One region of the Bacillus sp. SCT118 genome, then DNA from elsewhere that is predicted to be linked to it. Evidence: riboswitches for the same ligand, from Rfam matches in the RefSeq annotation. Region 1 holds a riboswitch; the other holds the start of a gene.
What was found. Region 1 has a riboswitch for S-adenosylmethionine ahead of ACQVGT_RS10740 (2-hydroxyacid dehydrogenase). Riboswitches for the same ligand answer to the same signal wherever they lie in the genome.
Positions count from the first base shown of each region.

Region 2: linked by a shared signal. The riboswitch ahead of ACQVGT_RS01140 (5-methyltetrahydropteroyltriglutamate--homocysteine S-methyltransferase) and the one ahead of ACQVGT_RS10740 (2-hydroxyacid dehydrogenase) in region 1 are both predicted to bind S-adenosylmethionine.

Region 1 is NZ_CP191225.1:2,031,506-2,036,895, forward strand. Features, by position in the region: partial or broken gene ACQVGT_RS10720 (hypothetical protein) at 48-174, shown strand; partial or broken gene ACQVGT_RS10725 (UPF0715 family protein) at 259-548, shown strand; gene ACQVGT_RS10730 (hypothetical protein) at 1,034-1,327, opposite strand; gene ACQVGT_RS10735 (molybdopterin oxidoreductase family protein) at 1,394-3,436, opposite strand; SAM riboswitch class I at 3,584-3,675, shown strand; gene ACQVGT_RS10740 (2-hydroxyacid dehydrogenase) at 3,759-4,793, shown strand; gene ACQVGT_RS10745 (FGGY-family carbohydrate kinase) at 4,811-5,390, shown strand, end outside.
Region 2 is NZ_CP191225.1:221,558-226,947, reverse strand. Features, by position in the region: gene pepT (peptidase T) at 1-358, shown strand, start outside; gene ACQVGT_RS01155 (hypothetical protein) at 463-591, shown strand; gene ACQVGT_RS01150 (hypothetical protein) at 881-1,144, shown strand; gene ACQVGT_RS01145 (LURP-one-related/scramblase family protein) at 1,272-1,760, shown strand; SAM riboswitch class I at 1,826-1,932, shown strand; gene ACQVGT_RS01140 (5-methyltetrahydropteroyltriglutamate--homocysteine S-methyltransferase) at 2,014-3,147, shown strand; SAM riboswitch class I at 3,216-3,322, shown strand; gene ACQVGT_RS01135 (5-methyltetrahydropteroyltriglutamate--homocysteine S-methyltransferase) at 3,400-4,536, shown strand; gene ACQVGT_RS01130 (3-hydroxybutyrate dehydrogenase) at 4,589-5,362, opposite strand; gene ACQVGT_RS01125 (CoA transferase subunit B) at 5,379-5,390, opposite strand, start outside.

The DNA.
Region 1 (5,390 bases):
AGTGTTGAATATCAACTCTTCTTATTTTGTCTGTTGATCAGGTATTCATGCACTTTTTTCATTCGCGCTTTGGTCAATCAGGAGAGGCATTTTCATGCCAGTCGTATTATTTAATAAAAAGTCGTATTTTTGAAACTTTTTATCATCGCATTGTTGGGGAAGACATCTCGATAAAAGAAATACAAAGGTTGTGAATTTATACTAACAGCACTGTGAATAAATCAAACAAGGAGGGTGAAAAGCGCATCATATTATTTAATGACATTAGGGCTATCCAGCCTTACATTTGGTTTGTTTTTAGGGTTTTATTCTTTTGTTATGTATGGCGATATGATAATTGCATTGTTTACGGCAGCAATTGCTTTATTATACGGTTTTGTGGTGTATGGCCTTTTTGCTGTTCCGCTTCAAATGAAGTTGCAGAAAAAAGCGAGAACATTCAATGTCATGTACCTATTGATTTACAGTGTGGTTTCTTTTATCGCAGCTTTCCTGTTTTTGTTATCAATGAACCTGCATCAATAGCATGGATATTGCCATTGTACTTTTATAATATGTTAAGTGTTGCAACTGCAGTGATTTACTGGTTATGGGATTCTCTGATCCTTTATAAACGTACAGCTTCCGGTATATAGGTTAAATTTTACCAATCGGAGAAATATGGAGGTTCAATAAAAATTCAGGGTATTGCACTAACATTGCTGCATGAATCTAAAAACTTTAGGTTTCATATTTTTTAAAAAAATCCTCCGCAGATAAAGGCGCAGTATGGGGACATAATGAGAGCACACATTCAAACCGAATAGGTTTTCTAAGTGTTTTACGATACATACGTTCATCAAGAACATCACGTCATCAATGGAATATAAAAACTATTGTTGTGGAACGGGCATCTCGAGCCGTTTGAGGAAACCACATAGATGGTGGTTTATCGTTTTATCAGCGCTTATGGAACAAAGTTTTGGTGGCGGTCAATCCATACAGCTAAACAGAGGAGAGCGTGACAATGAATCTCGCTCTCCTCAGATTTGTTTTATTCACCCTGATGTTTTTCAACTAATGTGAATGTCCAATCTTTTAACATATGTTTCTGTACATATTTTTTTCCGTTTATTTCGATGTAAGGCAGGTCTGCCATGTCTCCAGCTAACTGTTTTGCTTCAGACCTTGTTATTCCTAAAAAAAGTCCGATGTAAAAGTAAATATCCCGTTCTTTTATAAGCAAGATATCATTTTGTTCATTACCTTTTGTATGGTTCATCTGCTTTAAGCCTTCACCGATAAAATATCCAGCCAAAGCAATACCAATTCCTAAAAAAACGTCCATGTGTATGCCTCCATTATGTCGATGTTATGTTATACGGGCTTGGCATACTCCGGGTTTCATTATTTTTCAAACCTTTTCAATCTGTACACGGCCTGAAAAAAAGGTGGCGCCGCCGCCCATATCGGACAATCGGTCTGGGGTTAGCGCGTTTACAAGCTGTTTTTTTCCTTGTTCATCCGCCCATAATCCTTGGCTGACAACGACACCTGGCAGTACTTGTTCTCCAACTGCAGCGGTCAGCTGGCATTCTCCCCGGCTGTTCCAAATTCGTACAGGTGCCCCATCAACGATTCCGTGTTCTTCAGCATCTTTTGTGTTGATAAAGAGCTTTGGCGTCTTTTCAAGTTTGATGTGTTTTTCATTATTGGAAAATGTTGAGTTTAAGAAATTATGGTTTGGCCCCGGAACATACATAAACGGATGTTCATTATCGGTTACAAGAGGTGTATATGTCGGTAAAGCCGGGAAGCCGTCTTGTTTCATTTTTTCTGAATATAATTCTATTTTTCCGCTTGGCGTTGGAAGTTCGCCCGGAAACAGTGGCTTTTCGCGTTTCGCTTTCATAAATGAATGCTTAGCAAGTGCATCGTAATCAATCTCTGCCAAATGCGGATTATCTGGATGGTCAAGCGCCTGGCGGATTAATTCTTCATCTGAATCTTTAAGCTCCTGGTCTGTGAATCCCATTGCTTCAGCCAGTAATCGGAACACCTCAGTGTTAGACTTGCTTTCCCCATATCTCTTGATCACCGGCTGCTGAAGCTGAATGTAATGGTGCCAGTAGGAGGTGTAAAAATCAGTATTTTCAAAAGCGGATGTTGCAGGCAGTACAATGTCCGCATATGCAGCCGTTTCCGTTAAAAACAAATCATGAACCACAGTAAACAAGTCTTCCCGCAGCAAGCCCTGTCTGACCTTGTTTGCTTCCGGCGCAACGACGGCCGGGTTTGTTCCGTAAATAAAAAGAGAGCGAATCGGCGGGTCTGTTTCCAAAAGCACCTTGCCAAGCTGATTCATATTAAACGACCTCGGTGTGCGCCCTTGCAATAAGTCGGGCCGCTGCAAGGCATTTGTGTTATATTCTAAAATTCCGCTGTTATGCTTAATTGCGCCGCCCCCTGTGTGCAGCCATTGGCCGGTGATCGCCGGAAGACAGGCAATCGTCCTTACAATCATCCCGCCGTTATCGTGATGCTGGGGTCCGTTTCCGATTCTGATAAAAGAAGGGGAGGTTTCCCCGTACATTTTTGCCAGTCGGTAAATATCTTTGGTACTGACACCGGTGATCGTCGACACCTTTTCAGGATCATATTGTTTCACGTGTTCACGGAGCTCTTCATAGCCAACCGTGTACTCGGACAGAAATGCTTCATCATGAAGGTTTTCTTTAAATAAAATGTGCATGATGCCAAGAGCAAGTGCACTGTCGGTTCCAGGCTTTATTGGAATAAACCAATCTGCGAGACGTCCTGTTTGATTTTTATGCACATCGATCACTACAATTTTGGCACCTTGTTTTCGCGCTTTTTGGGCGATTGTAATTTGGTGCATGTTTGTGCTGACCGCATTGATTCCCCAAAAAATAAATAGTTTTGTATGAATAGTTTCCTCAGGATCGATTCCCGCGCTTATGCCCATTGTATATTTATAGCCTTCAGATCCCGCTTTGCTGCAAATCGTCCGTTCAAGCTGGCTTGACCCCATGCGGTAAAAAAAGCGGCGGTCCATTCCTTCAGCTGTCAATTTCCCCATGTTTCCGTAAAAGCTGTAAGGAAGTATGCTTTCAGCTCCCTCTTCATCAATCAGCTGTTTCCAGCGGGAGGTGATCGTATCGATTGCCTCTTCCCAGGAAATCGGTTCAAATATCGCTTGGCCTTTCGCACCTGTTCGTTTGAGCGGTGTAGTCAGCCGCTTTTCATCATAGATGCGCTCCGTCATATTCCGGACTTTGTTGCATATGTTTCCAGCTGTGACAGGATGATCAGGGTCTCCTTGCACTTTTACGATTTTCCCGTCTTTTTTATGTATTAACAATCCGCACTGATCCGGGCAGTCCAGCGAGCAAACGGATTTGAAAATGCCGTTTTGTTGTGTGGCAAAAGATTTCATGGCCCAGTTCCTCTCTCTAGTTAGATATTTTGTAAGAATTATAACATTTCCGATGATAACGTCAATTCTGAAAAAAGAGATTGACATCAATATGAGACTTCTTTATGATAAACGTATTCTTTATTCTGAAAATTACATACTCAACATTTTCTATCCAGAGAGGTGGAGGGACTGGCCCTATGAAACCTCGGCAACATTATTGTGCCAATTCCAGCAAGCGACAGCTTGAAAGATAGGAAAGCAAGGTTTATACCGGCGTCTGCCTGTAACAGAGCGCGCCTATATATGAATCTCTTTCCATCTTCGGAAAGAGATTTTTTTTATGAAAAATACGATGAAAAGGATGTTTTGCACCATGACGGTTTTGGTTACAGCACCGTACAACGAAGAAGGACGAAAAGAGCTAGAAAACTTGTTTGGCTCAGTTGCTTATCAATCTTGGAAGGAACAAGGCCGGGCATATCGGGAAGATGAACTCATTCAGCTGCTAAAAGCAACAAATGCGACAGGCTTGATTACTGAGCTTGATCAGGTAACAGACAGCGTATTTGCTTCTGTTCCCGAACTTTCATTTGCCGGTGTTTGCAGGGGAATGCCCTCCAATGTGGATGTGGCAGCTGCCTCAAAAAGAGGCATACCTGTTTTTTATACACCAGGGCGGAATGCACAAGCCGTTGCTGAAATGTTTATTGGAAATGTGATTACCTTTCTCCGCCATACCAGCGTCTCGAATCAATGGCTGAAGGATGGAAAGTGGGACAGTGATTACCTACAGGCTTATGTCAAATTTAAAGGAAATGAATTATCAGGAAAAACGGTTGGCATGATTGGGTTCGGGGCGGTTGGTCAAAGGATTGCAAAACTGCTGACTGCATTTGACTGTAAAATAAAGTATTACGATCCATACATTCAAGACGATCATCCGCTGTATGAAAAAGTATCTCTTAAAACGGTGTTTTCAGACAGTGATATCGTTTCTGTCCATCTGCCTCGTACTGAGGAAACACTTGGACTTATTGATCGGAAGTATTTTGATCTGATGAAAGAGAGTGCGATTTTCGTCAACACTTCAAGAGCAGTTGTTGTAAACCGTGAAGATCTTTTATCTGTATTAAAAGAACATAAAATCAGAGGTGCGATATTAGACGTTTTTTATCATGAACCTCCAGAGGAATCAGATTATGAATTGATTTCATTGCCTAATGTTCTGGCAACACCGCATCTCGCTGGAGCAACATTTGAAGTGGAGGATCATCACGTGACGATACTGAATGAAGCCCTCAAAAAGTGGAAGGGTGAAAAAACTCTTAATATTCCGACAGTGTATAACAAGGACGAACTGAAAACAGGGGGATAAGAAAGGAGGCTAAGAGAATGAAAAAACAAAAAGGCTATCTCGTTTTTGATATTGGCACAGGCAATGCGAGGGTAGCGGTCGTGAGTGTAACTGGCAGTGTTCTAACAGTTGAACGGGAGGACATTGTGTATTCCACAGAGACGCTTTACCCGGACAGCCGTTATTTTTCTCCTCAGGTGCTGTGGAAGCAGGTGATGAATTTGGCAAAACGTGCGCTATCCCGTTCGCATGATATTGACATCATTGGTTTGACATCGACGAGCCAAAGACAGGGAATTGTTCTGATCGATCAAAACGGCAATCCTTTTCTCGGGTTGCCGAACATCGATAATCGCGGTCGAGAGTGGGAGGCGAGCATTCCCGATCGGGAAGAGATATACAGCCGCACAGGCCGCCTGCCAACCGCACTTTTTTCTGCGCTCAAGCTTTATGGATTAAAACAGCGCCAGCCCTCTTTATGGGAAAAGACTGCAAGCTTTACTAGCATCAGTGATTGGGTGACGTACCAACTGAGCGGAATATTAACATATGAACCATCACAGGCAACAGAAACCCTGTTGTTTGATGTGAAGCAAAACACTTGGTCAGTAGAGATGT
Region 2 (5,390 bases), 1.8 Mb from region 1:
CAGAAAAGAAACAATGAAGCGTGCCGTTGAAGAACTTCAAAACGAATACGGGCAAGACCGGATTCTGCTGGATATGAACGACCAATACTACAACATGAGAGAGAAAATTGAACCTGTCATCGAAATCGTCAACATCGCCAAGCAAGCGATGGAAAACCTCGGCATCGAACCGAAGATTTCTCCCATCCGCGGCGGCACCGACGGATCGCAGCTGTCCTACATGGGGCTTCCAACGCCAAACATCTTTACAGGCGGGGAAAATTTCCACGGCAAATTTGAATACATCTCAGTTGACAACATGGTCAAAGCCGTAAATGTCATCGTTGAGATCGCAAAGCAGTTTGAAGCGCAAGCGTAATGCCAAAAGCCAGTCCAAAAAAGGACTGGTTTTTTTGTGTGAAAATGAAACATTTTAAACGCGTCCTCCGTAAAACAAGTATCAATAAATGAGGAGGAAAAACAATGACAAAACATGCAATCGCTGCAAAGAGTCTCTTGAAAAAATGGATCATTTCCAGGCCGCTTAACATGCAAAAGAAATCCAGCCCATTTCAAAAAATCAGAAAAATGTTCAAACGCTTCTTCAAATAAAACATTCAAATCCCCTAAATACAATCCGTATTCACCCGTACCGCCCAAATGCTCCGTAATTTGGGTTTTTTGTGTTCAATTCCGAAAAATAGGGTATAAACCAAACAAGCAAGAAAACAGCACCCATAAACAGGTAATTCGAATTATGTAAACTTAGGTTAAAAGTTATATAAAGGAATTTATTTTACCGTCGATAGTAACTATAGAACCACTCATCAACAAGAGCAAACAGCGTGATTCAAGACTATTTTCAGGTCATCAGGTTATACTGTTTCAGAGGGACAGTTTCTTGTTATTTATTGATTTAGAATTTTTTGAATACTTTTTGGCATTTTATCCGTACAATAGAGAGTACCAAAACTTTTTTTGGGAGGTATGTAATATGATCCTATTTATTATCATCGCATTATGCGGCTATCTTCTTTTTTCTTTCAGCAAGGACAATCGCCGCAAACCGCAAAAGACAAGCCCTCTGCCAGCAGCCGCACCTCATCAAAACAACCTAATCGACCTTGACGCCATCCGCCAAAAACGCCGGATGCATCTTTCCTAATTCTATATTTCAAACGAAAAGGCTGCTGAATCACGCAGCCTTTTAAAATTGTTTTGATTAGAGCCTGAAACCTTTTCGCCCTCTATCCGTAATTTCATACAAGGCAAATCCAAAGGAGACTTCAGCAATGATCGAGTTATTTATGAAACAAAAAATGTTCTCATTTAAAGATGCATTTCACATTTATGACCGGAACGAACAAGAAACATTCAAGGTGGAGGGGCGTTTTTTCTCGTTAGGAGACTCATTACAAATGACAGATACATCCGGAAAAACGCTCGTTTCCATAGAACAAAAACTAATGTCTTTATTGCCGCGCTATGAGATTTCAATTGGCGGGAAAACAGTTTGTGAGGTAACGAAGAAAGTAACGTTTTTCAAACCGAAATTTGTGATTTCCGGGCTTAACTGGGAAATCGATGGTGATTTATGGAGGGATGAATTCCAGCTGACGGACGGGGAAAATGTCCGGATGTCAGTGAGCAAAAAGTGGCTCAGCTGGGGTGATTCCTATCACTTGCAGATTGCAAACGAGGAAGATGTTCTGATTTGCACTGCCATCGCTATCGTGCTTGATATGGTTTTATATAACGATGAAGATGAAAGTATTTTCTAAAAAGCATTGACAATTGATCCAAAAGTAATAATATTAAGATAATTGAAATCTGAATATGAAGTTGTACCTTATCAAGAGAGGTGGAGGGACTGGCCCTATGATACCCGGCAACCGCTGTTTCAAACAGAATGGTGCTAAATCCTTAAGAACATTGCGTTCTTGCAGATGAGGCGGAGATTTGATCGTTCAAGCTCTTCCTTCACAAAGGAAGAGCTTTTTACATGCTCAATATTTCAGAAAAGAGGCGAATAACATGGCTCAACAAACGAATGTTGCAGGACAAAAAACAGAAAAACAACGCAAAGCACCTTTCCGCGCCGATCATGTCGGCAGTTTGCTTCGTTCCGTTCCGGTGAAGGAAGCCCGGCAAAAAAAAGCGACTGGTGAGATGACAGCGGAACAGCTTCGTGATATCGAAAATCAAGAGATCACCCGCATCGTGGAAAAACAAAAAGAAATCGGTCTCAACGTGGTAACAGACGGGGAATTCCGGCGTTCCTGGTGGCATTATGACTTCCTGGAAGGGCTTGACGGTGTGGAACCGTTCATCCCGGCTGAGGGGATTCAGTTCCATAACACAAAAACGAAAGCGCGCAGCATCAAAGTGACGGGAAAACTCGATTTTACGAGCCACCCAGCGCTTGCTGATTATCAATTTTTACATGAGATTGCCGGTAACGCGACGCCAAAATTGACCATTCCCAGCCCAAATATGCTGTTTTTTGGCGAAAAGGCGGATAAAGGGATTTATGACGATCAAGAGGAATACTTTCATGATCTGGCCCAAGCGTACAAAAAAGCAATCAAAGCCTTCTATGATGCTGGCTGTCGTTATCTCCAGCTTGATGATACGTCATGGTCTCTCTTCTTTGAGGAAAAAGGCAGAGAGGTTGTCCGGGCGCTCGGCGGTGATCCAGAAACATTGCCAGCCATATTTGCCAAAACAATTAACGATGCCGTCGCAGACCGGCCTGACGATTTAACGATCACAATGCACATTTGCCGCGGCAACTTCCGCTCAACCTGGGCGGCATCAGGAGGGTACGACGCTGTAGCGGAAACGATTTTGGACGGCTTAAACCTTGACGGCCTTTTCTTGGAATACGATGATGACCGCTCAGGAAATTTTGATCCGCTCCGTTTTGTGAAACGCAAGGATCTGCAAATTGTGCTCGGCTTGATCACATCGAAATACGGCGAGCTTGAAAATCCTGAGGATGTGAAACGCCGCATCAATGAAGCCGCGCGTTTTGTCAGCTTGGACCAGCTATGCCTGAGCCCGCAGTGCGGTTTCGCCTCTACAGAAGAAGGCAACCTTCTGACAGAGGAGCAGCAATGGGCAAAGCTTCGCCATGTCATCGACATTGCCAACGATGTGTGGAGATAATCTATCATTGACAGAAATAGAAAATGTGTGAATAATAGATACTATCAGAAAATTTCATAAAAAGGTTTTCCTTATCAAGAGAGGTGGAGGGACTGGCCCTGCGATACCCGGCAACCGCTGTTTAACAGAATGGTGCTAAATCCTTTAGAGCAATGATTGCTCTTGAAGATAAGGTTGAGATTGTCACGCAAGCTCTTCCTTATCCAAAGGAAGAGCTTTTTTATATTTGAATGGAAAGAAGGAATGGACAACATGTCACACCAAACAACACCCGCAGAACAAAAATCACTTCAAAGAAAAAAACCGCCGTTTCGCGCGGATCAAGTCGGAAGCCTGTTGAGATCTGAGCCCGTTAAAAAAGCGCGGCTGCAAAAAGCGGCCGGCGAAATGACCGCTGAGCAGCTTCGCCAAATTGAAAACGATGAAATCATCCGCATTGTGGAAAAACAGAAGGAAACCGGCCTGAACGTCGTGACAGACGGTGAATTCCGCAGAGCATGGTGGCACTTTGATTTCCTGGAAAACTTAGATGGCGTTGAGCCGTTTACTCCTGAGCAAGGCATTCAATTCCATAACGTACAGACAAAAGCACGCGGCATTAAAGTCACAGGCGATATCGACTTTTCAACTCACCCAATGCTTGAAGATTATTCGTTTCTCCATAGCATTGCCGGTGACGCGACGCCAAAGATGACGATTCCAAGCCCGAATATGCTGTTTTTCCGCGGAAAACTGGAAAAGGATGCGTATAAAAAAGATTATCACCTTTTCCAGCATGATGTATCCAAAGCATATAAAAAAGCGATTCAAGCGTTTTATGACAGAGGCTGCCGCTACCTCCAGCTTGATGATACAGCGTGGGCCGTTTTCTTATCAGAAAAAGGCTTAAAACAAATCGAAGCGTTCGGAACAACGCCTGATGAGCTTCGCCAGCTGTTTGCGAAATCGATTAACGACGCGATTGCAGACCGCCCGGATGACTTGACGGTAACCATGCATATTTGCCGCGGCAACTTCCAGTCCACTTGGACAGCGGAAGGCGGCTATGACGCAGCCGCCGAAACCATTTTTGACGGTTTGAATCTTGACGGACTTTTCTTAGAGTATGATGATTCACGCTCAGGCGGTTTTGAGCCGCTCCGTTATGTAAAACGATCTGATCTTCAGCTTGTTCTTGGCTTAGTGACATCTAAATTCGGTGAGCTTGAAAATCCGGATGACGTGAAACGCCGAATCGAAGAAGCGTCCCGTTATGTAAGCTTAGACCAGCTTTGCCTCAGCCCTCAATGCGGATTTGCTTCAACTGAGGAAGGCAACAAGCTGACTGAAGAACAGCAATGGGCGAAGCTCCGCCATGTGGTTGAGATCGCTAATGATGTTTGGAAATAAGCAAAGAAAAAACACACTTGATTCCCTAGCGGAGCAAGTGTGTTTTTTTATGTCACTGTGCGGTGTAGCCCCCATCAAGGACGACAGCCTGCCCAGTGACGCCCTTCGCCTTCTCGCTTGCCAAAAACACGGCATAATCCGCAATTTCCTTGACGGAAAGCAGTCGCTTTTGCGGCACAAGCGGAAAAATGACTTGTTCAAGTACAGAGTCGTAAGGGACATTTCTCGTTTTCGACAGATCGCTAAGCTGATTGCGTACAAGCTGGGTATCGACATAACCCGGGCAGAGCGCATTGACTGTTATGCCGTGGGGCGCGCCTTCCAGCGCCCCGACTTTTGTGAGTCCAATGACGCCGTGCTTGGCGCTATTATAAGCGGATTTCCCTGCAAAGCCGACTAATCCATTAACAGACGCGATATTAATGATTCTGCCAAACTGCTGTTTTTTCATGATCGGAAAAACATGCTTCATTGCAATAAAGGGCGCCGTCAGCATGACCTTGATCAGCTGTTCAAAGGTTTCTGTCGGAAACTCTTCAATCGGAGCGACGTGCTGAATACCGGCATTGTTCACCAAAATATCCAAGCGGCCGTATCGTTTTTGGATGACGTTCACCGTATCAGCAACTTGCGCTTCCTTTGTCACATCATACGGAATGGCCGCCGCGTCCAAGCCTTCTTCTGCAAGCTTGGAGGCTGCTTGTTCACATGCTTCCGGACGGAGGTCTGAAACGATGACGCTAGCGCCTTCACGGGCGAATTCTCTTGCCATTTCGAATCCGATTCCGCCGGCAGCCCCTGTCACCAAGGCGACTTGTTTTCTCATGTCAAACACCTTCCCATTAAGAATTGAG